DNA from 4 places in the Erwinia sp. 9145 genome. Region 4 is predicted to be linked to each of the others. Evidence: predicted binding sites of a transcription regulator. Region 4 holds the regulator's gene; each other region holds the start of a gene.
The links. Region 4 encodes Fur, which represses iron uptake genes when iron is present. Its sites were predicted from a motif close to ATAATAATGAGAACNACTATCAA; they were not measured.
Positions count from the first base shown of each region.

Region 1 (7,717 bases), 760 kb from region 4:
TACTTCTGGCCTAAGAATAAACCCGAAGCGCAGTTTCAACTGGAAAACCTGCTGTCGCTGATGCCGGTGGGCAGTGAGCTGTTTGTGGTGGGTGAAAACCGCAGCGGCGTCCGCAGCGCAGAGCAGATGGTTGAGTCCTGGGTAACGCTGAATAAAATTGACAGCGCGCGTCGCTGCGGACTTTATCATGGACAGCTTGTTACGCGACCGGGCTTTGACGCAGAGGCGTGGTGGGATGCCTATCCGCTGGGCGCGCTGACCATTAAAACGCTGCCGGGCGTGTTCAGCCGTGACGGGTTGGATGCGGGCAGCAATCTGCTGCTCTCCACGCTGAAGCCGCATACCAAGGGCAAAGTGCTGGATGTCGGCTGCGGCGCGGGCGTGCTCTCGGCGATGCTGGCCAGCTTCTCGCCAAAAGTGCGGTTGACCCTGACCGACGTCAGCGCCGCTGCGGTTGAGGCCAGCCGGGCAACCCTCGCGGTCAATCAGCTTGAGGGCGAGGTTTTTGCCAGCAACGTCTACTCCGAGGTTAATGGCCGTTTTGATATGATCATCTCTAACCCGCCGTTTCACGACGGCATGCAAACCAGCCTGGAGGCGGCGCAGATGCTGATCCGCGGCGCGGCGAAGCATCTGAATATCGGTGGTGAACTGCGTATCGTGGCAAACGCCTTTCTTCCCTATCCGCAGGTGCTGGATGAAACCTTCGGCAACCATGAAATGTTAACGCAAAATGGCCGCTTTAAAGTGTATCGCGCGGTACTGACGCGCAGCGGCAAAAGCGCACGCTGAGCCCGGTGGCAAAGGCGCGGCGAAGGATGTTGCTTTTTGCAGCGATCGCCGCAGAGACACTAAATAATTATTGACCTGTTGCGTAAAACCTCTAGAATGCGCCTCCGTGGTAACAATACAGAATAGCTGTATTGCAGGCAGGCGAAGGTGGCGGAATTGGTAGACGCGCTAGCTTCAGGTGTTAGTGTCTTAACGGACGTGAGGGTTCAAGTCCCTCTCTTCGCACCAAACCACGTTGTTCAAAAAAATCGCTGTGTATGCGCGAAGGTGGCGGAATTGGTAGACGCGCTAGCTTCAGGTGTTAGTGTCTTAACGGACGTGAGGGTTCAAGTCCCTCTCTTCGCACCAACGCAGTGAGATAAGCAAAATATTCAACAAAGATGCGAAGGTGGCGGAATTGGTAGACGCGCTAGCTTCAGGTGTTAGTGTCTTAACGGACGTGAGGGTTCAAGTCCCTCTCTTCGCACCACGTTGAATCTCCCCTCCGCTCTTCCTGCCCGTTCCCTGTGGTCTTCACACCTTTCAAAACGTAGTAAAATTCATCGATATTGCCGCCGCGCCGCCCGCAAGCGCCAGACAGGACGGCAGCAGCAGGTAGTGACGCAATCGTTTATGATAAAGCATCACCACGGTCGCCAACAGCGCAACCGCGATAACCATCCGCCACTCGCGAAAGGTGAGATCCATCAGCATGACCAGTGCGCAAGGCAATACGATACCCCAGGCGCTGTCGAGTCTTTTACCTGATATCATGTTTGTTCCCTCTGGCTCAGATGCCGCACTCTGCTGAGGCAGCAGCCTGATAACCTCACAGTTTAAATGATAATGATTCCCACTAGCATATAAGAACTTTTATCATATTGCAGCAGAATTTCAACGCCATTATCTGAAACTGTGTGCCAGCGGATGACAGTTTTGTGGCGGCGTGATAGATTGAAAACGATTAAATAAAAAACCATATAATAACAGTCTTAAATTATTCACACGAAATGACCTGGCGTATTTCATTCCCGCCCGGCGCAATTTATAGCAGTTGCGAGTAGAACAAAATGAAATTACAAAGCTACGATGAATTGCTTAACAGCAAGCACAGGCTGTCGCTGATGCTATTCCTTTTTCTTAACTCAGCAACGTCACTCTTTTTTATGTTCAGCACCAAAAAAAATATACATCAGCTGTTGACGGCCCCTGAGATTATCATTGCTTCTCTTGGCATAATTATATTGTTTTGGATGCTTTTAAAGCGTTCGGTCAAATTGCCGATATTAAATGTTGTGGCATCTATTAGCGGACTGCTGTGGACCTGGCAAATAGTCCTGAAGCACCCGGAATCTTATTTCGGCGATAGCTTCCTTATTGTCAGTCTGGTGGGCATTTTCTTTATTGGCGCTATCGCGCTGGGCGATTACCTTTCTGCGTTTTGCCTGCATATTACGCCGCCGTCCGCGGCCGTGCTGCTGCTGGATCAGGGCCACAATACGCTACTGATCCTCTTCAGCATCGCGCTGCCGCTGACCGGTCTGACCCTGCACCACATGATGCAGCGGCGACGCGACCACTTCACCCGCCGCCTGATGCGCCAGCTCTATGAAGAGAAGCAGACCTACAGCGACCTGAGCATGCTCGATCCGCTTACCGGTCTTTATAATCGCCGTGGCCTGAAGAACCGTCTGGATAACACGCTGGCCAACCATTCTGGCAGCCATTTTGTGTTGTTGATCGATATCGACAACTTCAAGGCCTATAACGACAACTATGGGCATGCGATGGGCGATCAGGCGCTGGCCCGCGTGTCAGTCGCCATCCGCGATGCGGTGCGTTCGCGCGATATTGTCACCCGCTACGGCGGCGAGGAATTCCTGGTGCTGCTGACGAACGTTAACGCCTCCATTGCCATGAAGCTGGCAGATCGCATTCGCCTCTACGTGCTTAATCTGGCGATCCCTCATCGTTTTAACGAGAGCGTGGCCACGCATGTCACCATCAGCGCCGGGTTTGCGCCGCTGATCAATGATGATTTCGACAGCGCGCTGGTCAATGCCGATCGCGCGCTCTATCTTGCCAAGAGCTGCGGAAGAAATACCATTGTCCCCTATGAAGATATTGCCGGCCAGCTTACTTCTGCGAGTGCGCGTTAACGCCTGACGTATTACCTGAGTAATATTGTCAGGTAATAAGTCTTTTTAATTCAAATTACAAACGGACACGCCGCGTCTCGCTCTGTTTTTACAGAGAATTATTTTACGAATACGATTAGCCAATAAGAATTTCTTTATATTTAAATAAGCCTCCGCTTACTTATTCGAATAACCTCGAATAGCATTTATATTTTTTACATTACGACAATTACCATCAGCATAGTTATGCACATAATATGTTTTTTTCTGCACATTTGCGGTAAATGAAAAGTGTGATCTGTTTAACATTTTATTTATCACTGGCCTTACCCGTTTCTGCTGACGCAAGCCTCAGAAGGCTTGTGCGGCGCGCTGACCTCAGATACAATCAAGAACGATTATCATTTGTTTTTATACTTCGATTCTGGATCCGCTATGTCCATGATTGTCCATCAGGTTGCAGATTACGGCGCGCACCCGCTGATTTTTTTGCAGAGCGATCGTCCGCTGGCGGCATCGCTGCGCGCGCTGTTCAGCGAGCATCGGGACTATTTTCTGGAAACGGTCAAACTGGGCGAAGAAGCGCCGCCGCGCTGCATGACGCTGGCGCGCTGGTCAGAAACGGAAAACTTTACCCGCCTTAACGCGCTTTACGGCGACTTTATCTATCGGGATCATCCCGAAGACGCCCGTGAGAATAAGCCGCTGCAATCACTGTGGGCACAGTGGTATTTTGGGCTGATCCTGCCGCCGATGATGATGGCGCTGCTGCTTGAATCGCGCGCGCTCGACTGCGCGCCGGAGCACTGCCACGTTGCCTTTCATGAAACGGGCCGTCCGGAAACCTTCTGGCTTGACGTGCGGGAGGATGAGGAGGCGCGCTTTCTCAGCCCGCGCCGCCGGATGGATCGCCTGATCCAGCGCCATCTGATCCCGGTGGTGCAGGGCATTGAACGGCACGGCGACATCAACGGCAAGCTCATCTGGAGCAACACCGGCTTCTCCGTCTGGTGGTTCCTGGGTGAACTTGCGCCGCTGCTGGGCGAAAGCCTGCACGCCGAGCTGGAGCATGCCATGTTCTTTTCCAAAACGCTGCTCGACGGTTCGGACAATCCCTTCTATCGCACTATGCTGCCGCGCGACGGTGAAATGCAACGCCGCACCTGCTGCCAGCGCTATCGCCTGCCTGCGGTACAACGCTGCGGCAACTGTACGCTGAAGCCCGTCTGAATGACGGGCCTGCCCTCTGACACCTAACTGGTTGTCTGTCTGAAAACGTTACGCAGGCCGTTCGCCTTTTCCGATGCGGCAGGCGTGACCAGCGCATAGTTATAGTGATTATCGCTCCAGTACTGCGCCATCAAATCGCTTGCCTTGCGCTCGCCGTGCGGCAGCCTGACCGGCTGGATCGGCCGGATATACCACGCCACGCGCATGCCCTGCGGATCCTGATACATCACCAGCGCCGCCGGGCCGTTATTGGTTGCCGTCAGCCGCGCGCCTAACAGCCTGAAGCCAAACTGCTCAAGATTGGGCGGCAGCGAGCCATCGATAAAATAGCGCCTGACCCAGGCGGCCAGCTCGCCGCCCTGCCCGGCGGTGACGTCAAGGCTGGCACCGCCGTCGCGTCCAAAGATCCTGAACGCCTGCACGGCATCCTCCATCGGCAGATGACGCCCGGCAAGCTGCGCATCCTTAAGCTGCCAGCCCGACCAGCCGCCCAGACTGAGCGTCAATACCAGTGCGAAGGCGGTCGCCATTTTCCACTGTCGCTGACGGCGAAGACGCTGACGAAACAGCGCAGGCGGCGGCGTTTCCAGCGTGGGTTGATGCTGGTGTATCGCCAGCCGAAGCTGCCGCGCGTCCTGTCGCCATCCTTCCAGCTCGGCGGCAGTGGCCGGATGCTCCGCCAGCCAGCGCACCACGCGCTGCGTCGTGTCTGCATCCGCCTGACCGTCCAGCCAGGCGTGCAGCTCAGCCTCATCAGGTTGCTGACGTTTCATTTCAGTCTCCTCAGCGCGACAGAGGGCGCGTGTCCTTCCAGATGTTGATGTAACTGTTTACGCGCGCGTGACAGGCGCGACATAACCGTGCCAACAGGAATATTCAGCGCGACCGCCACCTCCTGATAGCTCATGCCCTCCACGCTGACCATCAGCAGTAGCGCACGCGATTCAGGCGCGAGCTGCGCAAACTGCGCCAGGGTATCGTCAGTGATCGCCAGCGCTTCCGCAGAGGGTGCGGTCGCCTCGTCGCCGGTAAAAAAACAAAGGATGCGCTGATAACGCTTTCGCCGCCGTTCACCGTCAATAAACTGCCGATACAGAATGGCAAACAGCCACGCGCGCAGACTCTGCGGCGCCTGCCCACCGCGTCGGCTGCTCAGCGCTTTTGTCAGGCAGGACTGCACCAGATCTTCCGCCTGGGGCGGGTTGCGCGTCAGCCAGAGGGCAAAACGCTGCAAATGGGGCAATACCTCACGTATCTGCTCATCCGATAACGGCGGCATCGTTTTTACCTCCGACGTTTGAATCCGGCCATGCTGCTGAATACGCCATCGCGCAGAAGCAACCCATGCAGCAGCGCCGCGGCCAGGTGAAGCATCACCGTAGCGAACAGCAGCAGCGCGACCCAGGTGTGCAGCGGGCGCAACAGTGCATACAGCGTATTATTGATCGGCACGATGGCCGGTAACAGAAAATCCGGCCCCAGGCTGACAGGATAGCCCGCCGCCGACAACATTGCCCAGCCAATCAGCGGCTGCGCCAGCATCAGCGTATACAGCAGCACGTGCGAAAGGCGCGCCATCATTTTTTGCAACGGCGGCAGCGAGGCCGGCAGCGGCGGCGTTGGCGTGGTAAAGCGCAGCCACAGACGAACCACCACCAGCAGCAGGATCGCCACGCCAAGCGGTTTATGGATCGCCACCAGCAGCGCGTGCAGCGACGAAACGGTAGAGACCATGGCCACCCCAATAAACAGCATTGCGATAATAGCCGCAGCCATCAGCCAGTGCAGCGCACGCAGCGCCGGATGAAAATGTGTCACCTGTTTCATAAACTTTCTCCCGCCGCGCCGCGCGCTTCTTCATGGGTACGGCGATTGTAGGATTTCGCATAGGCTGACGAGCGCGCGTTAAGCAGCGGATCGTCCGAGGCGGCGATGCCGTCCGGCAAAATCAGCGGATCGTAATTAATATTATTGCAGGGACCGCCCTCCTGCGGCACGGCGCGACGCAGCACCAGCGTGCCTGCGTTCACCGTCTGCCTGTCGGCAGGCCAGGCTTTGCTGGCATCATCGCCCCGGTCGCCTTTCCCGGCGAGGGTGATAATCAGATCCCACGCCAGCGGCCCCTCTGCCAGACGACGGGTTAAGTCACGCTGGAGAAAGTCTTTATCCACTTTCTGTTCGGCGGCGATGGGCTGCCAGCGCTGATGCGGCACCATACTCCAGCGCACCAGATGGCTTTGTCCCGCTTTGTCGATAAAGCGGAAGGCATTGATACTGTTATAGCGATCGACCGCCCAACTGGCTGAAAGCCCGGCCTGTTTCGCCCAGGCCAGAAAAGGCTTTGCTTCAGGGTGTGCGGTCAGAAAGGCCTGCATCTTTTTTGGATCGGGCTTGCCGGTGGCGGGATCGGGTTTCGACGCCAGCAGCTGATCGTAAAAACCCTGCACCGTGGCGACGGGGAAAAACGGCATCGCGTTCATGCCCGTTCGCCACTGCTGGCCGGAAGGCGAAGTAAATTCCAGCGCCAGGCTGCGTACCGGCACGGCGTAATCCGGCGCGTGGGGATTGCCGCCCGCAATGGCGAAGCGACCAGTCACCGGCGTTGTTCCTTCGCCAAAGAGCGCGGCACGAGAAAGCGCGCCTGCGCGGCCGCTTGAGGTAAATTCGCCGATCACGCACAGCCCTTTGGCATGATTACGACGAAAGCCCGATTGCGCGCCGGGTGCTGCCTGGAGCGTATCAACCAACTTATCAGCCGACAGCCGCTGCGGGGTGAGCCAGCCGCCCGCCCACAAGAACAGCAGCGCCAGCAGCAGTGGAATGCCGCCGACCAGCGCCAGGCGGATCAGACGGGAAGATGTTGCGGTGGATGAAGTCATTATCATTGCTCACGATGAGATAAGAACAAACAGAACGAACCAGCCGCAGGTTTATTCCCTCCGGCCAGCACTATTTTTTTCTGTTACACTCGCCGGGCTAACTGACTGACGGGAACCGCACGGTTTGTCGCTGATAAAAATGCATCAGTCACCGGGTCGCTTTGCTGCGTGGCTCGGCCTGTGCGCCATTTTGCTGCTGTTCATTGCGCCTGCGATCTCCAAATCGCTGGCGCTTTCGTCTGCCTCTCATTCAGGCATGATGATGGATGACGACATGCACGAGATGGCAACGATGTCGCCCGCCGAACACGCGCGAATGATGATGGAGCATCCATTATCGATGATGGATGACAGCGCCTGCGGCTATTGTGTGTTGCTGGCCCATTTGCCGCTCGACCTCACCTCGCTTCCTCCGCTCTGGTCAGCGCTTCAGGCGGCACGTCAGCCCGTACCGCCGCGTTTTCAGATCGCCATCCCGCGTATCGTCGCCCACTTTTTCCATCCGCGAGCGCCGCCAACAGAGCGATTTACCGCTTTTTAATCGTCTCTGTTCCCCCGCCGTTGCCACGGCGGGCATCCTGCTTATGCCTGGCGACAGGCGGAGGAAAAAACCATGTCAGAAAAAACGCTGGCGGCGCCCGCGCATGCCGAAAAAAGCCGCAGCGCAATGCTGCCGCTGCTCAAACGCCTGCACTTCTA
Region 1 covers NZ_JQNE01000001.1:345,442-353,158, reverse strand. Annotated here, with positions in the region: gene rsmC (16S rRNA (guanine(1207)-N(2))-methyltransferase RsmC) at 1-792, shown strand, start outside; tRNA gene FA91_RS01800 (tRNA-Leu) at 934-1,020, shown strand; tRNA gene FA91_RS01795 (tRNA-Leu) at 1,054-1,140, shown strand; tRNA gene FA91_RS01790 (tRNA-Leu) at 1,175-1,261, shown strand; gene FA91_RS01785 (DUF1435 domain-containing protein) at 1,315-1,545, opposite strand; gene FA91_RS01780 (GGDEF domain-containing protein) at 1,842-2,930, shown strand; gene fhuF (siderophore-iron reductase FhuF) at 3,345-4,139, shown strand; gene FA91_RS01770 (anti-sigma factor) at 4,163-4,912, opposite strand; gene FA91_RS01765 (sigma-70 family RNA polymerase sigma factor) at 4,909-5,418, opposite strand; gene FA91_RS01760 (cytochrome b/b6 domain-containing protein) at 5,424-5,966, opposite strand; gene FA91_RS01755 (catalase family peroxidase) at 5,963-7,018, opposite strand; gene FA91_RS01750 (DUF2946 domain-containing protein) at 7,143-7,559, shown strand; gene FA91_RS01745 (PepSY-associated TM helix domain-containing protein) at 7,632-7,717, shown strand, end outside.
Region 1: a site for Fur is predicted at 3,292-3,314, ahead of fhuF (siderophore-iron reductase FhuF). Genes of this name have one in related genera too.

Region 2 (7,717 bases), 2.5 Mb from region 4:
CCGGCGATATCCGCCCAGTCGCCGCAGATGGCGCTGACCTGATGGTAATCGATAACGGAAAAACCATCGTCGGAGGAGTACGGGAAAAAGGGCAGCAGATGCACGAGATTAAAAGTGGATTGCAGATGCTGCTGATAAAATCGCGATAAGGTGCGTAAGGTTGGGGCTTCGCTCTCACGGAACTGATCTGCGTAGGTGATCAGCACCACATCTTTTTCATCCCAGTGCGTTTTACGCTGATGGTTGAGCGCGGCGCGCGTGCGCTGAATGGCGTTTATCAGCCTTTCCCGGCAGTCGGCGGGAAAGGCATGGTCGTAGATCTCATCGATTAACTGATTAATAACGTCCATTTTTTACAGTGTGCCGCTGTCAGCCACGTTAACTTTCACTGTAGACCGTTGAAGCAAAATCGCAACTTCAACAATGCGGATCAGTGGCAGCTTCCGCTTTTGGCGCAGCCCTGGCAGCCCGATGCGGTGAGAGTCTTCAGCGCCAGACGCTCCGGCGGCAACCTGACCTTTTTCAGCGTGATCCACAGCAGCAGATTAAACAAAACGACCGCCAGCAACGTAGCGCTTGCAGACTGCGGATGCTGCGTAAAGGTGGCGAACTGATAAAAAATCGTCGCCAGCGAGTAAGCCAGGTTCAGGCCCCAGAAAATTGAGAACAGCATCCAGCGGCGGCTGCTTTCGCGCGCAACGGCACCCATTACCGAGACGCAGGGAATATAGAGCAGCACAAAAATCAGATAGCTGTAAGCTGCGGCGTCGTTGCCAAATTTAGCATGCATGACGCCCATTGCGCCGCCGGCCATTTCGCCGTCGCCTTTGCTGGCTTCAATTGGATTGAACAGCACGTCCGGCCTGAATGCCGCCTGGACGCTGTCCCACGTTTCCGTCAGCGCCTCACCCAGTTCGTTAAACAGGCTGAACTCTTCGGCATCAAAAGCTTCTTCATGCAGCGCTTCAGCGGTATAGAGCGTGTTCAGCGTGCCGACCACCACCTCTTTCGCCATCGCGCCGGTGATTAATCCCACCGTTGCCTGCCAGTTATCGGCCTGTACGCCCATCGGTGACAGCAGCGGCGTGAGCTGGCGGCTCAGCGTCGCCAGCGCCGAATCATCGATAGCGGACACCGGCCTGCCGCTAAATGAAAAACTGTTCAGGGCGCCGATGAGTACGCAGACCGCGACGATCACTTTACCGGCTCTGAATACAAAGCTTTTCAGCCGCTGCCAGGTCTGAATCAACAGACTTTTCAGGTGCGGCACGTGCCAGGTGGGCAGTTCCATAATAAATGGCGTCGCCTCGCCGCGCAGCAACGTATGTTTCAGCGCCAGACCGGTCAGAATGGCGGCGGTGATGCCCAGCAGGTATAGGCTGAATACCACCAGCGACCCGTTCTGACCAAAAAAGGCGGCGGCGAACACCGCAAAAATTGCCAGTCGGGCGCCGCAGGACATAAACGGCGCCATCAAAATGGTCATCAGCCGCTCGCGCGGCGCGTCAAGCGTGCGTGCGCCCATCACCGACGGCACGTTGCAGCCGAAACCAACAATAAGCGGCACAAACGATTTTCCCGGCAGTCCCAGCGCCTGCATCAGGCGATCCATCACAAAGGCGGCCCGTGCCATATAGCCGGAGTCCTCCATCAGCGAGAGAAACAGGTACATCAGGCCGATTTGCGGCACCAGCGGCATAACGGTATTGATGCCGCCGCCAATGCCCTGCGCGAGAAACAGCGTCAGCGGCAGAGGGAAGTGCAGCGTGGCGCCGAGCCACTGCATACCGTGGATAAAAATTGCCGCCGAACCGAGGTCAAACAGCGGCTGGAGCGCGCCGCCCAGGTTGATCGCCAGGAAAAACATCAGATACATCACCAGCAGAAAAACCGGCAGCCCGAGCCAGCGGTTAAGCACCAGGCGATCGAGACGGGCGGATAGCTGATGCGGCGTGGCGCTGTCGGGCAGGATCGCCGCCTGGCTGATGGTTTCAATGGCCTGATAGCGCGCGGCCGCGATACGCAGCGGCATATCCTGCGGAACGTCGGGCGACGTCAGCAGCCGGGCGGCGTCGCCCATTTGCGAGGCGCAGTAAATATCACCTTCAAGCGCCTGGCGCGCCAGCCAGTCGCGCTGGCGTGGCGATAACTGCGCAGGCATCGCTTCGCTCAGCGATCGGACGGCCTTCTGCACCGCGGCGGGCCAGTCAATGGCGATGTGATCTGGCTCGCCGCGTCGGGCATCAATGGCGGCTTTCAGTTGCTCAATGCCTTTGCCGCGACTGGATACCAGCGGCACCACCGGGCAACCGAGGCGCTGCGCCAGAGTGGGGATATCAATGATTATCTTCTGGTTCTGCGCGATATCGAGCATATTCAGCGCCACGATGCAGGGCACGCCCAGCTCTTTAAGCTGAAGCGTCAGGTAGAGATTGCGCTCGAGATTGCTGGCGTCCACCACGTTAATCACCAGATCCGGCTCGCCGCTCAGTATATAGTGGCAGGCGATTTGCTCGTCCAGCGAAGCGTGTTCAGACGCTGTGGTCAGGGAATAGGTGCCGGGAAGATCCACCAGCCGTACGCTGGACTGGGCGGTGGTAAAGAAACCTTCTTTGCGCTCAACCGTAACACCGGCCCAGTTTCCCACCCGCTGGCGCGCGCCGGTGAGCTGGTTGAACAGCGTGGTTTTTCCGGCATTTGGGTTGCCGATCAGTCCGATCGTTAACGTTTTCACTTTTCGCTCTCCTTAGCGCAGCGCTTCAAGCTGAAGAAATGCGAGGTCTTTTTTCCGTAACATCAGGTTGACGCGAGGGGTGGCGATTTGCACGGGATCGCCAAACGGCGCGATGCGCTTAACCTCAAAAACCGCGCCGGGCAGCAGCCCGAGCGACAACAGCTTCTGGCGGAACGCGGCGCTGACGTCAGATGAGAAGGTAATAATTTTATAATGCTGTTGCGGCATGAAATGCATAATCCACCCTGATGACGGAAGGTAATAATCAAGGGGGAAAATTATAATGAGAATTATTCTCGAATAATTTGATGCAAGACAAGCTTAGGGATGGACAAAAAAAGAGCGGATCGAACGATCCGCTCTGCGATCTTTAATTTTTCTTGCCGAAAGCCGCTGCCAGCGCATCGCCCATCGCGCTGTTGCCAGCGGGCTGCGCAACCGGCCGGGGCCGTGGCTTCCCGCCGCGCGGTGCGGCTGCGCCATCGCGTGCGCCGCCGTTGCCGCGACGCGATGTGGTTTCGCCAGGCTGCTCGTCCAGCCGCATCGTCAGCGCAATGCGCTTGCGTTGCAGATCGACCTCCATCACTTTGACTTTGACGATATCGCCTGCTTTAACCACCTTGTGCGGATCGTCAATGAAGCGGTCAGAGAGCGAGGAGATATGCACCAGCCCATCCTGATGCACGCCGATATCAACAAACGCGCCAAAGTTGGTGACGTTGGTGACCGCGCCTTCCAGCACCATACCCGGCAGCAAATCGTTCATCGTTTCAATGCCTTCCGCAAACTGCGCGGTTTTGAATTCAGGACGCGGGTCGCGGCCGGGTTTTTCCAGCTCTTTGATAATGTCGCTGACCGTCGGCACGCCGAAACGCTCGTCGGTAAAGTCTGCCGCTTTCAGCCCACGCAACGCCGTTGGATTGCCCATCAGCAGATCCAGAGTTTGCTGCGTGGCCGCCATAATACGCTGCACTACCGGATAGGCTTCCGGGTGAACCGTTGAGGCGTCCAGCGGGTTGTCGCCCTGGCTGATGCGCAGGAAACCAGCGCACTGCTCAAAGGCTTTCGGCCCCAGCCTGCCCACCTTCAGAAGCTGCTGGCGGTTCTGGAAGCGGCCATTTTCATCGCGCCAGCCGACGATATTCTGCGCGATCATTTTGCTCAGGCCCGCCACGCGGGTGAGCAGCGGCACGGAGGCGGTGTTCAGATCAACGCCCACGCCGTTAACGCAGTCTTCCACCACCGCATCCAGCTTCTTCGCCAGCTGACTCTGGCTGACATCGTGCTGATACTGACCGACGCCGATGGATTTCGGATCGATCTTCACCAGCTCGGAGAGCGGATCCTGCAAGCGACGCGCGATGGAAACGGCACCGCGCAGGGAGACGTCAAGATCCGGGAACTCCAGCGCCGCCAGCTCGGAGGCCGAGTAAACAGAGGCGCCCGCTTCGCTGACGATAACCTTTTGTGCCTGCACCTGCGGAAACTGTTTCTGCACGTCCATAAAGAAGCGCTCGGTTTCGCGCGAGGCGGTGCCATTGCCGATCGCCACCAGCTCCACCTGATGTCTGGTGCAGAGCGCCGCCACGGCGGCAGCGGCTTTCGCCGTCTGGCCGGTGTGAGGATAGATGGTGTCGGTGGCGACCAGCTTGCCGGTGGCGTCCACCACGGCAACCTTCACGCCGGTACGCAGGCCGGGATCGAGCCCCATGGTTGCGCGCATGCCCGCCGGGGCGGCCATCAGCAGGTCGTGCAGGTTGCGGGCAAAGACGTTAATGGCCTCGTCTTCAGCACGTTCGCGTACCGTGCCCATCAGTTCGGTTTCCAGATGCAGCAGCACCTTAATACGCCACGTCCAGCTCACCACGGCTTTACGCCAGCCGTCCGCCGGTGCGTTGTTCAGGCGCAGATTAAGGTGATCGGTGATGATCTGCTCGCCGTGGCTTTCGCGCGGCGGCTCATCAAACTGCGGATCGGCGTTCAGCGAAAGCTGCAATACGCCCTCATTGCGCCCGCGAAGCATCGCCAGCGCGCGGTGTGAAGGAACGGTGGCGAGCGCTTCGTGATGGTCGAAATAGTCGCGAAATTTCGCGCCTTCTTCCTCTTTCCCTTCCACCATGCGGGAAACCAGATGCGCGTTTTTCCACAGGTAGTCGCGCACTTTCGCCAGCAGCGCGGCGTCTTCAGCGATGCGTTCCATCATGATGTAGCGCGCGCCATCCAGCGCGGCTTTGATGTCGGCAACACCTTTCCCGGCATCAACAAAATCAGCGGCCAGCACGTCAGGATGGTGCGACGGATCCTGCCACAGCGTTTCAGCCAGCGGCTCCAGACCCGCCTCAATAGCGATCATGCCGCGCGTGCGGCGTTTGGGCTTGTAGGGCAGGTAGAGATCTTCCAGCTCGGTTTTACTCAGGGTGCCGTTAATGGCACTGGCCAGTTCATCAGTCAGCTTGCCCTGCTCGCCAACGGATTTGAGGATTGACTGGCGACGCTCTTCCAGCTCGCGTAGGTAGCCCAGACGGCTCTCCAGCTGGCGCAGTTGGGTGTCGTCCAGCCCGCCGGTCACTTCCTTACGATAGCGTGCGATAAACGGCACGGTATTCCCTTCATCCAGCAGACGTACAGCGGCGTCCACCTGTTCTGCTCTGGCGTGCAGCTCACTTGCGATTATGCGGCTCAGCGAATCTTTCATTTTTGCGTACTTTATGGCTTAAGGATCAGCGGACAGTTATACGGACTGCGGGCAAAAATTGCCAGCGTGTGACGACCGCGCTGCATGCATTCAGGATTGTTTAACGTAGTCGATTTCGTTGACGTACCAGGTCGCTTCGCCGCCCGGCGTGTTCACCGCCACCACCTCGCCAACCTCTTTTTTCAGCAGCGCGCGCGCCATCGGCGAGTCGATTGAGATATAGTCTTTACGACCGAATATTTCGTCGTAGCCGACGATGCGAAAGCGTTTAATGTCGCCGTCGTCGTTTTCCACCTCAACCCATGCGCCGAAGAAGACTTTGCCTTCCTGCTGCGGCGAATAGTCAACAATACGCAGCTGCTCCAGACATTTGGTCAGGTAGCGAACGCGCCTGTCGATCTCGCGCAGCCGCTTTTTATTGTATTGGTAGTCGGCGTTTTCGCTGCGATCGCCAAGACTGGCCGCCCAGGTGACTTTTTTGGTCACTTCAGGACGCTCTTCGCGCCAGAGAAAATCCAGCTCCGTTTTGAGCTTGTCGTAACCTTCACGGGTGATCAGTTTCGTTTTCATCAGTATTCCGTCGTGACCTGGCGTTGATGCGTATTTTGTGATGGGTGAAGACGGGATGCAATCGTAATGGTGGGATACGCTTATCTGAAAGAGGCAACGGGATTTCAAAACGATGCTCAACCGGAGCGGGACAGTTAGACAGCGCGGGTGCGAGAGCTACCGGTAATGGGAAAGAGTGGGTTCAGTGCTGAGTATGTGTACGTTCTGCGTTGAGTAAAAATAGTTTATAACTACATCAGAATTTCCAGAACTTCGTGTCTTCTGATTTTACTGTATATCTGATATTTTAATTACAACAGCAAGCAATATTGCGGAGAAAAAACATAGCATGCTTAAAAAAGATATTTTATAAAAAAATCTCATCCAGTTTGTCAATTTATCACTTTCAGTATCAAAAAAATCATAGAATTTACTCTCGGAAGGAATCATGCATATTTTTCCTCTTTTGTGTATTCTTAGAAAAAATTTAACCATCGGATAAGCGCCAAGAAAACCAACTGATGCATGGAAAAAGAAAGGAGAAGGGAGAGGATGTTGTTGCTCGAATAATTCTATTAATTTTTTATATTTCTTTCTGTTAAGAATGTATGAAAAAAATGAAATAATAAATAATAATATGCTTGTACACATTAAAAATAAACCTAATTTTTTTATAAGCATAGTCAGTCTCCTAAAAATATATCTATTGTTTCTTCAGCGACCCTGCTGGCAACATAACCCGTCGCCAGCGATCCTATTGCTGCACAGGTAACACCGCCGATTGCTGCTGTGGCAACACCAATGGCTGCACAAATGCTTAATCCCGCCGTGGCGCCATAAGCGCCGATTCTTATATTTGCCAAAGTGCCCGCTCCAAACTTAACATATTCTTTAAAAGCAAACTTCCCGCATTCATTTTCCCGGCCCACCGTGCAGGCATGTATCACGTCATTGGTGACGTTGGCAAAGGAAAAGCCGATGCCGATATAGCCGCCTTGCTTTAAAAACCGCGCCGCTTTCGCCGCGTTGCTGGTATAGGTTGAATAGCCCGGGATGCCCGCCACGCCGACTGACGACCATTCATGCACAATGGATCGGCTGGAGAGATTCAGCGCTTTGCGTATATCCTCATACGGTCTGAACTTTACCGAATAGCGGGCCAGGGACTTTATCAGCGGCTTATTCACCAGTTGTTTTAGCTGATTGAACAACTGATTCCGTTCAACGAAAAACTGTCGGCTGATTAAGGTGCCCTGCGATCGATATTGATGCTGATAGCTGGCCTCAATTTTCTGTAACGTCTGCTCAATGGCGGAAAAATACCGCGCGCCCAGGTCGCTCGCTACGCCAAATATTTTGTCTCCGGCGCGTGTCAGTCCGGCGATCATAGCGTAGTGTTCATGTAAAAAAGTGGCTTCATCAACGTTGACGCCCGTCAATGCGGTATTGGCTTTCTGTTTCACCTGTCTGAGCGAATGCAGCATTTGCTGAGTTATTACGGAGTCTGGATCGGTGACAATCACTATCTGGCCAGGTTTCAGCCAGGGCGTGTCAGCATTAATTTGCAAAAACTGACGCGCCGCGGCCGAGTAACTATTCCGAAAGAGCAGGCTGGCCTGAAAATCCAGGGTGCCGGGTTCTTCAACAATACAATACCCGGGGGCAATATTACGCGACATACGTACTCCTTACGTGATGAGCAGATTCTCCTTCAGGCAGAAAGCTGGCGGATATCGTGC
Region 2 covers NZ_JQNE01000001.1:3,597,810-3,605,526, reverse strand. Annotated here, with positions in the region: gene FA91_RS17080 (sugar phosphorylase) at 1-350, opposite strand, end outside; gene feoB (Fe(2+) transporter permease subunit FeoB) at 431-2,734, opposite strand; gene feoA (ferrous iron transporter A) at 2,747-2,971, opposite strand; gene FA91_RS17065 (Tex family protein) at 3,105-5,429, opposite strand; gene greB (transcription elongation factor GreB) at 5,520-5,999, opposite strand; gene FA91_RS17055 (hypothetical protein) at 6,267-6,659, opposite strand; gene FA91_RS17050 (hypothetical protein) at 6,662-7,657, opposite strand.
Region 2: a site for Fur is predicted at 3,012-3,034, ahead of feoA (ferrous iron transporter A). Genes of this name have one in related genera too.

Region 3 (7,717 bases), 1.1 Mb from region 4:
GGCCCGGTGATACTGCTGTCACTGATCTGGAAACGGATGACGCGTAACGGCGCGCTGGCAGGCATGATCGTGGGGGCTGCTACGGTGATTATCTGGAAACAGTTCGCCTGGCTCAACCTCTATGAAATCATTCCCGGTTTCCTGTTTGCCACCCTGGCGATCGTTATCGTCAGCCTGATGGGAAGAGAACCTTCAGTCGCTGCCCGCCAGCGTTTTGAACAGGCAGAAGCTGAATTTAATACGCACTAACACCTCACGCCTGGCCGGTTATTGCACAACCGGCCTTACTCCAATCCTTGCTCCAGTTCACGTTTATTAATGTGGCTCACTTCAACAGGTTTACCTGTTCAGGCATTTATGGGAAAGTGCCACGGTGCAGAAAGCACACTCAACCCGTCGGTTTTAAAATGGAAAGTTCGTTACATGGAGTAACACCGCTATGGTCATGGCCAGATTCCCGCAAACTATTTTTACCACCCAACGCAAATTTAATGATTACAGCGCCGACGATATGCGCTATGGCGATATCTGCGAATCTTTTCTGAAACGCGAATTACGCCTCACGCATGTCTCAGATATTATTGATCCTTACACCTTAACGCGTCTGACCGCATTTGATAATCCACGTTCGCGATTTGCCGGTGCGTACGGCAACCGGCGGCGTGGTGAGAAGGTCAGCGTGCAGGAGTGTGCCAGACTTTTATTCGAAGAAATGCAGGTGACTTCTTTACCGTTAGCATTAATTGGGCACCAGAAATATCTCATTAACAAAATGCTGCATCATTTCCAGCATTTTAACGGCGCGCCTTTTAGAGATCCATCGCTGAATGTAGCATATAAGCGACAGATTTATAATGATAATTCGCGCAGGAGCTCAAAGCTTGCTATAGAAAAGGTAATAAATGATAATATCAACTACGAAAGTGGCGGTTATCCTTTAAAAGAAATCAATGTTTTTAAGGATAGAATTGGCAGAAGTATTATGCCAAAATTTAATTCACCGGTACTCGATAAAATTAACGGTTTAGGTATTACCATACATGATGTACATGCTACTCGCATAGAAATATTATGCCTGGAGAACAATGGGAGAAGCTGGAATGCTAAATTGCGATATAGTGCACAAGATCATTTTGGCCTGGATGTTGAAGATATACGAAAATTAAAATTTCATCAGTTTCACTTTTTTCGTATCTGGTTTATTTTACAACGATATAATAAATTTGGTTTCAGGCCGTTTTTGACTAACCTTGAAGCAATAATAGATGTTAAGGGTGGAGTTGAATGAGAAAAGGAATTTTAATAGTAACTATATTTTTAATTATGGTGAGCGGCGGTTATTTCTGGATAAATAATCGTTCCGTAAAGATCATTGCTGTACATCATAACGCAAATACAGTGGATGTACTCGTTGAACAATTCCCGATCTCTCATACGGCTCAAATTAAATGGTGGAGAAAAAATAAAAATATAACGCTACGCGATAATAATATCCTTACTTATGAAAAGGGTGGCCCGCGTTATATTACCATTTTTGCTTTTGGGGAGGGCTATCAGGAGTTGGGAAAAAAAGATAGATTATGCTTTGACCATTTACCGAGGCCGAAAAACTGCATTGATAAAGATATTTTAATGATGATTAGTACAAACCGTGAAGGAAAGGAAATATACGAGTTTGACTATTCTGCCTATATGATAAATGATAAAGGTAAAATTGTTAAAGCAGGTGGTTAAATACGTATCGCCGAAGGTAAGTTTTGCGTAGCCTTTCGGTGTTTTTTTAATATATTTAGCGCAGATTTGGGGGTAACCGGCTGCCATTATCGACAACCGGTCCATGCATTACGCTTTACCAAACGTCACATCCAGCTCCATAGAATCAGTGTGACGCATTGGGTTCTGACCATTTGGCAGTTTATCGTCATCCGGATGCATATAGGTATCGCCGGTACCCAGCTTGTTGGTCATATATTCCCCGCCTTTTTTCATCGTATCGGTTGAACCGTCATACCAGCCGGCAATCGTTTTATTGCCTGCTGAGTCTTTGCTCACGATGCTGTCAGGTGCCTCATCGGCAATGCTCTTCTCATCGCCAATTTCAAATCCTTTACCATCTTCGGCATGGATGGCGGCATTGCGTCCGTCAATATCGCTGGTATTGACAAACCCATTATAGAATTCAAGACGGCTGGCGCTGTCCTGATATTTGCCTTCAGAGTCCGACTGCTTCAGCACGCCGGTAAAGTCATTTTGATATTTCATTTTGCCGCTTTCGCCTGGTTTCAGCGTCATTTCGGCGACCAGCTTATTGTCCTTATCAAACTGGCCGATATTGATATCATGATCTTCTTTATTGGTAATATCAAACGTGCGGGGGCCGCTGCCAGCGACGGTACCTTTATCGAAAACATTGGCTTTGCTTGCAGACTGGTTAGTGGCATCCGTCTCAGCGGATGGCGTTGCCGTTTGCGGCTGCGGCTGGGCGGTTGCGTTTGCTGGCGTTGCCGGCTGTTCTTCAGTCTGCGATGGATCGCTCATGCTATCAAAAGAGGCCGTCTGCGGCTGCGCGCTGCTGTCGCCCGCGTCTTTTCCGGCAGGGGAGGTGGCATCATCGTTGCCGCCCTGCTGCATCATTTGCGCAAACGCTTTCATGATTTGGTTCACGAGGTCGCTGACCAACTGGCGGAGATTGTCATCAACGCCCTGGCCGCTTCCTGCCAGACCGTCCTGCGCAGACAGGCTGTTTACGCCCCCCGGGTTGCCGTAATTTAACATGCCTGCCTGAGGAGAAGCGAAATTGATCGCGCCTCCGCTCAGACCCTGGTGATCAGCGCCCCCGCCCTGCGGGGTATTCAGCGAGTTGGAATCAAACCCTCCGCCAAACTGCTGCGGCAGGTGTATTGGAGTCGGATTAAGCAGTTCAACGGACATAGGCGCTCTCTGAAGAAAAGACGGTCGGTGTCATTGAGTGTTTTAACCGCATCGACGGTTCCGTGAGCACGAAAAATTTTATAAAGCGTATGCAGCAGAAGTTATTGGCAAGGCAGCGTTCGCAAAAAGCAAAAAATCCTGTTCAGTCTCTTGTTTTTTATTTCCTTGTAATGATAATCACTCTCGTTTAAATTTGCATTTCTTTACTTTCATTGAAACTGATTCACATTTGAGGGTGCTGCATGTTCGTTCCGTTTCTTATCATGCTGCGAGAGGGGCTGGAAGCCGCGCTGATCGTCAGCCTGATTGCCAGCTACCTGAAGCGAACCCACCGTGGTCAATGGCTGGGCGCGATGTGGATTGGCGTTTTCAGCGCTGCTGCGTTGTGTCTGGCATTGGGCTGGTTTATCAACGAAACCACCGGTGAATTTCCGCAAAAAGAGCAGGAACTGTTCGAAGGGCTGGTGGCCGTGGTAGCCGTATGCATTCTGACCTGGATGGTGTTCTGGATGCGCAACGTTGCACGCAATGTCAAAGCGCAACTTGAAGACGCGGTCGACAGCGCGCTGAAGAAGGGCAACAACAGCGGTTGGCCGCTGGTGATGATGGTGTTCCTCGCCGTGGCGCGCGAGGGGCTGGAGTCGGTCTTCTTCCTGCTCGCGGCATTCCAGCAGGATGTCGGCATTGCGCCGCCGACCGGTGCCGTTCTTGGGCTTGCAACCGCCGTCGTGCTCGGCATGCTGATTTACCAGGGCGGCCTGCGTCTCAACCTGGCCGCGTTTTTCAAATGGACCAGCCTGTTCATCCTGTTGGTGGCCGCCGGGCTGGCGGCAGGGGCTATCCGTGCTTTCCATGAGGCAGGACTGTGGAACCACTTCCAGTCCGTGGCGTTCGATATGAGTAACACGCTTTCCACCCATACGCTGTTCGGCACGCTGCTTGAAGGCCTCTTTGGCTATCAGGAAACCCCGTCCGTCAGTGAAGTTGCCGTCTGGTTTATCTATCTGCTTCCTGCGCTGGCGCTGTTCTTCAAACCCGCGCCTGCCCGAACACACTAACTTTTACAGGGAATCACTATGAATTGTTTCCGTTATTCCGTGCTGGCGCTGGCTGTGCTGTCAGGCCCGTTCGCCGCCGCTGCTGATGTGCCACAGGTCAACGTGACCGTTAACGACAAACAGTGCGAGCCGATGAATATCACCGTTAAGGCCGGCAAAACCCAGTTTGTGATCAAAAACAACAGTCAGAAAGGGTTGGAATGGGAGATCCTGAAAGGCGTGATGGTGGTGGAAGAGCGTGAAAATATTGCGCCGGGCTTTACCCAAAAGCTTACCGCCACCCTCCAGGCCGGTGAGTACGAGATGACCTGCGGCCTGCTCAGCAACCCTAAAGGCAAGCTGATTGTGCAGGGCGACAGCAAAGCCGCCGCTGGCAAGCAGGATCTGTTGCAGCTGGCCGGGCCGATCGCCGATTACAAAACTTACGTGACGCAGGAACTCACCGGGCTGGTCAGCGGCACAAAAGCGTTTACCGATGCGATAAAAGCGGGGGACCTGGACAAAGCGAAAGCGCTGTACGCACCGACCCGTCGCCACTACGAGCGCATTGAACCTATCGCCGAACTTTTCTCCGATCTGGACGGCAGCATTGATGCCCGCGAAGACGACTATGAGAAGAAAGCGGAGGATCCGCAGTTCACCGGCTTCCACCGTCTGGAGAAGGCGCTGTTCAGCGACGGCAGCACCAAAGGGATGGAAAACTACGCCGATAAACTCAACAGCGATGTGCTGGAACTGCAAAAACGCGTCAGCGAACTGGCGTTCCCGCCGGGCAAAGTGGTGGGCGGCGCGGCGGGCCTGATTGAAGAGGTCGCCTCCAGCAAAATCTCCGGCGAGGAAGATCGCTACAGCCGTACCGATCTGTGGGACTTCCAGGCCAACGTCGACGGCGCGCAGAAAATTGTTAACCTGCTGCGCCCGATGCTGCAAAAGCACGATGCGGCACTGCTGACCAGGGTAGACGCCAACTTCGCTAAAGTTGACGGCGTGCTGAAGAAGTACCGCGCCGGGGACGGCTTCGAGTCTTACGACAAACTCACCGATGCCGATCGTAACGCCCTTAAAGGGCCGATTACTACGCTGGCGGAAGACCTGTCGAAGCTGCGTGGCACGCTGAGCCTGGATTAAACGCCGATGGCACAACAACCGATTGACGGCGCGGCGCGCCGTCGTTTACTGAAGGGGATGGGGCTTATCAGCGGCGCGCTGGCGGTTGGCGGCGGCTGTCCGCTACAGGCCGCACCGGCGGAGCGCTCTTTTTCGCCGGGCGTGCTGTCGCCCAATGCGCGTCTTGAGGCCCAGCCTTTTTATGGTTCACATCAGGCGGGGATTGTCACGCCCCAGCAGTCCGCTATGATGCTGGTGGCTTTTGACGTGCTGGCGGCGGACAACGCTGATTTAACGCGTCTTTTTCAGTTACTGACGGCGCGCTTCGCCTTTCTGACTCAGGGCGGTGAAGCGCCGCAGGTCAGCAATCCGCGCCTGCCGCCGATGGATTCCGGTATTCTTGGCGACAACATCTCTCCTGATAATCTGACGCTGACGCTTTCAGTCGGCAACAGCCTGTTTGATGAGCGATTCGGGCTGGCGGCGCTCAGGCCGCGCAAGCTGCAACCGATGACGCGCTTTCCCAATGATGCGCTCGACGCGCGCCTGTGCCACGGCGATCTGCTCCTGCAAATCTGTGCCAATACCAATGACACGGTGATCCACGCGCTGCGCGACATCATCAAATACACGCCGGATCTGCTCAGCGTACGCTGGCGGCGGGAAGGGTTTATTTCCGATCATGCCGCACGCAGCCACGGCAAAGAAACGCCCATCAATCTGCTGGGTTTTAAGGATGGAACAGCTAACCCTGACAGCACCAACGCGGCGCTGATGAACCAGATGCTGTGGGTGACGGCGGAACAGGGCGAACCCGCCTGGGCAGTGGGCGGCAGCTATCAGGCGGCGCGGATCATACAGTTTCGCGTTGAGTTTTGGGACCGTACGCCGCTGCGCGAGCAGGAGAACATCTTTGGCCGCGTTAAGCACAGCGGCGCGCCGCTGGGCATGAGCAATGAGCATGACGTGCCTGATTACGCCAGCGATCCCGACGGTGAGGTCACGCCGCTGGATGCCCACATCCGGCTGGCCAATCCCCGTACCGCCGACAGCCAGGATAGCCTGATGATGCGACGCGGCTACAACTATTCGCTGGGCGTCTCGCATGCCGGGCAGCTGGATATGGGGCTGCTGTTTGTCTGTTATCAGCACGATCTTGAAAAGGGCTTTCTTACCGTGCAGAAAAGGCTCAACGGCGAGGCGCTGGAGGAATATATCAAGCCCATCGGCGGCGGCTATTTCTTCGTCCTGCCCGGCGTGCCGGACGACAAGCATTATCTGGGGCAGACACTTCTGGAAGCCTGAGTGATTCAGGCTTTGACCCGCTTCGCGCCGCCACTTTTTATCTGTCTTTCAAATTATGTCATCCGATCGGAGTGTTATCCGTCACCAGTAACTCACGCGTAATCGCTGCAATATTTCTGGCCCCGGTTAGCGTCATCGCGACGCGCATCTCTTTCTCGATCAGATTGAGCAGATTCGCCACGCCTTTTTCGCCGTGTGTCGCCAGCGCGTAGAGGTAAGCGCGACCTAACAGCACGCAGTCCGCCCCCAGCGCAATCATTCTCACCACGTCCAGACCATTGCGAATGCCGCTGTCCGCCAGAATGGCGATCTCGCCTTTTACCGCGTCGGCAATGGCGGGCAGGGCACGCGCCGTCGAGAGCACGCCGTCGAGCTGACGTCCGCCATGATTGGATACCACGATGCCGTCCGCGCCGAAGCGCACGGCGTCGCGGGCGTCCTCCTTATCCAGAATGCCTTTGATCACCATCGGGCCGTCCCAGAATTCGCGTATCCACTCCAGATCTTTCCAGGCGATAGAGGGATCGAAGTTTTTCGCCAGCCAGCCGATGTAATCTTCCAGCCCGGTTGGTTTGCCGAGGTAGGCAGAGATATTGCCCAGATCGTGTGGGCGACCGTTTACACCGACGTCCCACGCCCATTGCGGATGCGTCACCGACTGCCAGTAACGGCGCAGCGCGGCGTGCTGGCCGCTCATGCCGGAGTGCGCATCGCGGTAGCGCGCGCCGGGCGTTGGCATATCCACCGTGAACACCAGCGTCGAGCAGCCCGCCGCTTTGGCGCGCTCCAGCGCGTTGCGCATAAAACCGCGATCGCGCAGCACATACAGCTGAAACCACATCGGGCGGTTCAGGGTTGGCGCCACTTCTTCAATCGGGCAAACAGAAACGGTGGAGAGGGTGAACGGGATGCCTTTTGCCGCTGCTGCTCCGGCCGCCTGCACTTCGCCGCGTCGGGCGTACATGCCGCACAGGCCGACGGGCGCGAGCGCCACCGGCATGCTCAACCGCTCATTAAACAGCGTGGTTTCCAGACTTAAATCGGACATGTTTTTCAGCACGCGCTGGCGCAGGGCAATTTGCGACAGGTCGTCCACGTTACGTCTGAGGGTATGCTCCGCGTAGGCACCGCCGTCGATATAGTGGAACAAAAAGGGCGGCAGCATACGCTGTGCCGCGGCGCGGTAGTCGCTGGCAGCAGAGATAATCATGCGTCATTCTCCTTGAAAAAATCGTTACCATCGCCCGGCAGGCGGGTGATACGCGCCTGCCGGGCGGCATCGTCGTCAAATCGTTTAAGAGTGGTGTGCACAAAGC
Region 3 covers NZ_JQNE01000001.1:2,202,853-2,210,569, reverse strand. Annotated here, with positions in the region: gene putP (sodium/proline symporter PutP) at 1-249, shown strand, start outside; gene FA91_RS10735 (DUF3289 family protein) at 440-1,288, shown strand; gene FA91_RS10730 (DUF943 family protein) at 1,285-1,734, shown strand; gene FA91_RS10725 (hypothetical protein) at 1,843-2,931, opposite strand; gene efeU (iron uptake transporter permease EfeU) at 3,174-3,989, shown strand; gene efeO (iron uptake system protein EfeO) at 4,008-5,117, shown strand; gene efeB (iron uptake transporter deferrochelatase/peroxidase subunit) at 5,124-6,401, shown strand; gene lldD (FMN-dependent L-lactate dehydrogenase LldD) at 6,460-7,611, opposite strand; gene lldR (transcriptional regulator LldR) at 7,608-7,717, opposite strand, start outside.
Region 3: a site for Fur is predicted at 3,096-3,118, ahead of efeU (iron uptake transporter permease EfeU). Genes of this name have one in related genera too.

Region 4 (7,717 bases):
TGGTGCATCTATCCGATGTACGATTTCACCCACTGCATTTCCGATGCGCTGGAAGGGATCACGCATTCACTTTGCACCCTGGAGTTCCAGGACAATCGCCGTTTGTATGACTGGGTGCTGGACAACATCACCATTCCCGCGCATCCGCGTCAGTACGAGTTTTCACGCCTGAATCTTGAATATGCGATCATGTCCAAGCGTAAGCTGAATCTACTGGTCACGGAAAAAGTGGTGGAAGGATGGGACGATCCGCGCATGTTGACCGTTTCCGGCCTGCGCCGTCGTGGCTATACAGCCTCGTCCATTCGTGAATTCTGCCGCCGTATTGGCGTAACCAAGCAGGATAACCTTGTGGAAATGGCATCGCTTGAATCCTGCATTCGCGACGATCTGAATGAAAATGCGCCGCGTGCCATGGCCGTGCTGGATCCGCTGAAGGTCGTTATTGAAAACCTGCCATCGAATCACGAAGAAATCATCAGTATGCTCAATCATCCGAATAAACCGGAGATGGGCACGCGTGAAGTCCCCTTCAGTCGTGAAATTTATATCGATCGCGCCGATTTCCGCGAAGAGGCCAACAAGCACTATAAGCGTTTGGTGTCAGGCAAAGAAGTTCGCCTGCGCAATGCCTACGTGATCAAAGCTGAACGCGTGGCGAAGGACGAAGAAGGTAACATCACCTGCCTGTTTTGCACCTGCGATGTCGATACGTTGAGCAAAGATCCTGCTGACGGTCGTAAAGTTAAGGGTGTTATTCATTGGGTTTCAGCTGAACATGCGCTGCCTGCCGAGTTCCGCCTTTACGATCGGCTGTTCAGCGTGCCAAATCCCGCTGCCGCTGAGGACTTTCTCTCAACCATCAACCCGGAGTCGCTGGTTGTCCGTGATGGTTTTGTCGAACCAGGTTTAAGTAAAGCCGTAGCAGGATCGCCTTACCAGTTTGAGCGGGAAGGATACTTTTGCGCCGACAGCCGCTATTCGACGCCGGTAAAACTGGTGTTTAACCGCACGGTAGGCCTGCGTGATACGTGGAACAAAACAGGCGAATAATTAGCCTGATTAGTTATTTAAGCAGCCGTCGGGCTGCTTTTTTTTGGTTAATGTAATAGGACGCATAACATCATTAAAAGTGTGGTCGCCGTCAAGATTTAGTGATTATTGTCAAATTACACATTGATAATTCGCGCTGCGAAAAATAATATAATCGGGATGACTGGCGTTGTTTTATCGCTATTTATATTATGGAATAATTTATTTGAGAGGGAATTCTCATGCAGTGGTCAGCTCTATTTCTTAGCGCGTTACTTTCTCCCTTATTTATTGGTGTGTTTTATTTTCCACCGGCTAATGCAACAGGATTCGTGGACGAATCCGAGCTGAGCGGTAGCGTTTATTACTGGCAGCGCCATCGCGAGAGAAAAGATCGCGATCCCGGAAGTGATAAAAACGGACAATATCAACAAAACCTCCATCACTCCACTTTTAACGCTAACCTCGATTTTTCTTCCGGCTATGCCGCTGATTTTGTCGGTATCGATCTGGCCGCTTTTGGCGCGCTTGAGCTGTCTGATAAGGGGCCGGCTGCCCCAAACGAAATTGGCTTCAGCGATGCAAATACTCGCTGGGACGAAGCGTGGACGGGAGATAAAAACGGCCTGAGCCTTTATAAAGCGGCGCTGAAAATTAAACATGATAAATATTGGCTACGGGGCGGTTATATCCAGCCTGTCGGTCAGTCGCTGATTGCTTCCCATTGGAGTTTTCTGCCCGGCACCTATCGCGGCATAGAGACGGGAGCCAGCTATGATTTTGCCGATGTGGGAGCGCTTTCTTTTTCCTGGCTCTGGAGTGATAAATATAAGGCGCCCTGGTATCAGCACATGTATAACTTTCGCAAGGCGGATGGAGAAAGCGGAATAAGCTATTTGCATTCACTGGGCGCTAAATATGATTTTAAAAACGGAATAGTATTTGAAAGCGCATTTGGTCAGGCAGCGAATTATATGGATCAGTATTTTACCAAAGTTGCCTGGACTTTCCCGCTCTCTGAAAACAAGTTACTGACTACCTGGCAGTTTTATGGCGCTAAAGATAAAGAAAGCGGTGGTGCCGGAAACGCTAATGACGTTTATAACGGTCTTGCCTGGCTTCAGGCCGTGACGTTGGGCTATACCGCCGGGCCGTTTGATTTCCGGCTGGAAGGAACCTGGGTAAAAGCCGAAGGTAATCAGGGCTTCTTTTTACAGCGAATGACGCCTGGCTATGCCACATCAAACGGTCGACTCGATGTGTGGTGGGATTCGCGTTCGGACTTTAACGCGAACGGCGAGAAAGCGCTCTTCGCGGGAGTTATGTACGACCTGACAAACTGGCGGTTACCTGGCTGGGCCGTCGGCACCTCTTATGCCTGGGGATGGGATGCGAAACCCTCGTCTAATCCGTTATATGACCAGAACAGGCGCCTGAAAGAATCTGCCTGGAATTTGGATCTCCTCTATACCGTGCAGCAGGGGCCGATTAAAGGAACCTTAGTCAAACTGCACTACACACGCTATGACAACCACTCAGATCTTCCAGACTGGGGCGGCGGTTATGGCAACATTTTTCAGGACGAGAAAGACGTTAAGTTCATCGTGATAGCGCCTTTCACACTATTTAGTGCAGGTAAATAAGATCGCTGCCGGTCAAGGGAGAATGCCATATGAAATCTATGCTAGCGCTCATCGCCATGCTGATGCTCAGCGCGTGTGCAACAAAAAGCGCGGAGCAGCCACAGGAAACCATCCCCGGCCTTGATTATCAGCGCTGTCTGGATGCTGAACAGATGGGCGGCGCGGAGAACATTGAGGCACGATGCGGCAAGCTTCAGCAGGAAACAGAACACACCTCTTACTAGTGGACAAGGAAAACGGATGAACACGTTCAAAGCCAGCCTTATTGCGGTTGCGTTGATGTCAGCATCAGGAAGTGGCTACGCGAAGGCGAACCAGAAAATTGTCGATCAAATCAGCCAGTTTGGCGTGAAGTACAAGGTCACCGATAATCAGGCCGCACAGCATGGCGTTGACTGCGCGGCTCTGGGCGCCGACTGGAGCGCCTGTAATCGTGCAACCATTACCCTGACCAACCATGGTCCGGCAATCCACAGCAAAGACTGGGCAATATATATGTCCAACGTCCACGAAACGTTAAAGGTCGAAAGCGATCAGTTTCGTATGGTGCATATTGTTGGGGATTTGACGCGACTGGAACCCACGGACAAATTCAGGGGATTCGCTGCCGGTGAGTCCGTAGAGATCCCCATCATTAACGAATACTGGCAGCTTTTTATCACCGATGTCATGCCGCGATGGTATGTGACCTCAGGTGATGCGAAACCGAAAATCATGATCGATACCGACTCGGACGATCTGACAACGTTCGTCGAACCCTTTGGCGAACAGTGGAAGCGCACCCAGGACGACAAAAATGTGCTGATGGTGGCTTCCAGTCGCTTTGATAAAAACAGCGACGTGGCGTTGCTTCCCGCTTCGGCGCTAAGAGGGCAGATTGTTCCGACGCCATTGCAGATTGAGATTACGGCCGGGGACGCTGACCTGTCGAAAGGCGTAAAGCTCGATCTCTCCGGTTTGTCGGCTGATAAAGCGCAGGCGGTAAAGCAGCGGTTCCAGCTACTGGGACTGAAAGAGCACGCCAGCGGTTATGAGATTTCCACGCGAATTGACAGCAACATGTTGAATGCTGAGCTGGCGATTGCCGGTGGCTATCAGTTGGTGATTGATAAAGAAAAAGCACAGGTGGTTGGCTACGATCAAGGCGGTGTATTTTACGGCCTTCAGTCGATCCTCTCACTGCTCCCCGCGGACGGCAGCGCAAAAATTGCCACTCTGAAAGCCAGCGACGCGCCTCGTTTTCCCTATCGCGGTGTTTTCCTGGATGTTGCACGTAACTTTCACAGCAAAGCGGCGATTCTCCGCATGTTGGATCAGCTTGCCGCGTGGAAAATGAACGTATTTCACTTTCATCTGAGCGACGATGAAGCCTGGCGTATTGAGATTCCTGGCCTGCCTGAACTTACCGGGGTGGGTGGAAAGCGCTGTCACGATCTGACCGAGCGGCGCTGCCTGTTGCCGCAGTTGGGCTCCGGCCCGGACACCAATAATAACGGCACCGGTCATTTCAGCCGTCAGGATTACATTGATATTTTGAAATACGCCGCGGCAAGAAATATTGAGGTGATCCCGGAGATCGACATGCCGGCTCATGCCAGGGCTGCCGTAATCTCAATGGAAGCCCGCTATCATCGTCTGATGAAAATGGGCAAAACGTCCGAAGCCTCAGAGTATCGGCTGGTCGATCCCACGGATAATTCCAACACGACCTCGGTGCAGCTTTACGATCGTACCAGCTATCTGAACCCCTGCCTGGATTCTTCGCTGCGCTTTACCGATAAGATAATCGGTGAAATTAACAAAATGCACGGTGAGGCCGGGCAACCGCTTAAAACCTGGCACTTCGGCGGCGACGAAGCAAAAAATATTCGTCTGGGCGCCGGTTATTCCGACATTAACAAGCCGGTAGCGGGTACGGGCTTACTTGATATGCGCAAAGAAGACAAACCGTGGGCGAAATCGCTGGTTTGTCAGAAAATGATTAAAGAAGGCAAGGTGGCGGATCTGGAACATCTGCCCAGCTATTTTGCATTGCAGGTCAGCAAGCAGGTTAAGCAACACGGCATTGAAAAAATGCAGGCCTGGCAAGACGGGCTGAAGGATGCGGAAAATGCTAAAGCGTTTGCCACTGAACGCGTTGCCGTTAACTTCTGGGATACGCTCTACTGGGGAGGCTTTAACTCTGCCAACGACTGGGCAAACAAAGGTTATGACGTCATCATCTCCAACCCTGATTATGTCTATGTGGACTTTCCCTATGAAGTGAATCCGCTGGAACGCGGCTACTACTGGGGAACCCGTTTTAGCGATGAGCGGAAAATGTTCAGTTTTGCACCTAATAACCTGCCGCAGAACGCCGAGACCTCGGTCGATCGCGACGGTAAAACTTTTACTGCAAAATCTGACAAAGCCTGGCCGGGCGCGTATGGCTTGTCCGCCCAGCTTTGGAGCGAAACGTCGCGCACTGACGACAACACAGAATATATGATTTTCCCTCGTATTCTTTCAGTGGCTGAACGCGCCTGGCATCGTGCCGCATGGGAGCAGGATTACCAGGCGGGCAGGGAATATATCGGTGGAGAAACTGGGCACGTTGATCGCCAGGCGTTGCATCAAGACTGGCAGCGATTTGCCAACCTGCTCGGACAACGCGAACTGGCAAAACTGGATAAGCGGGGCATTCACTATCGTCTGCCGGTTCCTGGCGCGCGTATTGTTGATGGGAAATTAAACGTCAATATCGCCTTACCAGGCGTGGCCATTGAGTACAGCGTGGATCAGGGAAAAAACTGGCAGCGTTATGATGCCGGTGCAAGACCGTCCGTGACAGGCAATGTGAGCGTTCGCGCTGTCAGCGCGGATGGGAAACGTTTCAGTCGCACTGAAATACTGTGAGATTAACGGCCCGAAACAGGGCCGTTTTCACTTAGCGGAGCGTTTAAAGAGCGTAAATTACCGGTAGTCGAGGGTAATGCGACCGGTGAGATCTTTACACGCTAAAAACAAAAACTGCACCTTACTTGTCGGATAGCCAACTTTTCGGGTGCAGTTCATCTTACTGATACTTATGGCGTCAGGGCCGATTACTCGTCGTGCAAAGACTCATCTTCACGACAGTCGCCTGTTGCGCAGTGACCATACAGATAGAGACTGTGATTACTGAGCTTGATGCCATGCCGCGTGGCGATATCACGCTGGCGTGTTTCAATGGATTCGTCAGTGAATTCGATCACTTTTCCACAGTCCAGGCAAATCAGATGATCGTGATGATGCTGCTGCGTCAATTCAAATACGGATTTACCGCCTTCAAAGTTGTGGCGCGTCACAATCCCTGCGTCGTCAAACTGGTTCAGCACGCGGTAAACCGTGGCCAGACCAATTTCTTCGCCCATATCAATCAGGCGTTTATACAAGTCTTCCGCACTGACGTGATGGCCCTCTGGTTCCTGAAGGACTTCCAGAATCTTTAAGCGTGGAAGCGTGACTTTCAGGCCGGCCTTCTTTAATGCGGTGTTATTGTCAGTCATGCGGATATTATCCTGTTACTTTGCTAGTCACTAAGTGGCTGAAAAACCGTGAACATCGGTCGACACAGAAAGCAAACTGCGTCTCATTATAGAACTGATACGTTGAAATGGAAACGGGCTGCCGTAGTCGCCGCCAGAGCAAACTGCTCAAAAGGCTGGATAACCGATGCGGGTATTCTACAGTTATGCGGGCAAAAGTTACAAATATGTATCTATCACTTCTATAGGAAAAACCACTGGCTTGATGTGACTTCTCTCACATCAAGCTAAAGTGTTCGTTATGCTTCAAGGATCTCTTTGAGCTGAAGCTCTTCATAAATCTGCTTTACCCACTGTTCCGTACGGGAAGCGGTCAACTCGGGTTGACGATCTTCGTCAATAGCCAGACCAAGGAAATGCGTATCGTCCGCAAGCCCTTTAGAGGCTTCAAAATTGTAACCTTCGGTCGGCCAGTGACCAACAATCACCGCGCCGTTAGGCTCGATAATGTCGCGAATGGTGCCCATCGCATCGCAGAAATATTCAGCATAGTCTTCCTGATCGCCGCAGCCAAAAAGGGCAACCAGCTTACCGTTGAAATCAATCTCTTCCAGCGTAGGGAAAAAGTCGTCCCAGTCGCATTGCGCTTCACCGTAGTACCAGGTCGGTATGCCTAAAAGCAGAATATCAAAGGCTTCAAGATCTTCTTTGCTGCTTTTAGCGATATCATGAACTTCAGCAACGTCAGAACCGAGCTGCTTCTGAATCATTTTTGCAATGTTTTCCGTATTGCCCGTATCGCTACCAAAGAAAATGCCTACGATTGCCATGCGTCTAGTAACCTCTTGAAACGTATTGATATGGTGGCTGCTGATAAAACAGATTCAGGCAATAATAGCAGAGAGGCAGAAGGGTATAAACGTGAAATGCTCCTGCTTTTGTCGCTTTGTGCTGTGAGATAACGCATTCTGTAAGGTTAAAACTCAACGCTGCTGGCGGGTTAACTGTGCCAGCACCATCTCTTCAATCAACTCGCTACGACTGATATTTCGCGCTTCGGCAAGCTGATTGAGCGCATCAACAGCTTCGGCGTTTATTTTCAGCTCAACGCGCTTCAGGCCGCGCACTTTGTCCCGTCTGAGCTGATTGCGCTTATTAATACGCAACTGCTCATCGCGCGTGAGCGGGTTGGTCTTTGGACGTCCCGGACGTCGTTCATCGGCGAACAGGTCGATCGTCGTGCGGTCCGTGTTCTCTTTTGCCATAGGATCGTACTAATGAAAGGCTGAAGGGTTAATAAATGGGCTCTTAACGCCTGAAATACAACCAGCGGCCCTTAATGAGCGCGCCATCATACCCTGGCAAAACTTACCGCGACAACGATTTAACAAATCGACTGAATATTTCTGTTTATTGTGCAAGAAAGCGTCGGATACCGCGTAAAACGGCATCGGGTTTCTCAGCATGTACCCAGTGTCCGGCACCGCTGATAACGTGCGCGCGTGCCTGCGGAAACTGGGAAAGCAGCGCATCACG
Region 4 covers NZ_JQNE01000001.1:1,106,701-1,114,417, forward strand. Annotated here, with positions in the region: gene glnS (glutamine--tRNA ligase) at 1-1,053, shown strand, start outside; partial or broken gene FA91_RS05575 (OprD family outer membrane porin) at 1,341-2,675, shown strand; gene chiQ (ChiQ/YbfN family lipoprotein) at 2,705-2,899, shown strand; gene FA91_RS05585 (beta-N-acetylhexosaminidase) at 2,916-5,570, shown strand; gene fur (ferric iron uptake transcriptional regulator) at 5,759-6,202, opposite strand; gene fldA (flavodoxin FldA) at 6,481-7,011, opposite strand; gene ybfE (LexA regulated protein) at 7,165-7,446, opposite strand; gene ybfF (esterase) at 7,592-7,717, opposite strand, start outside.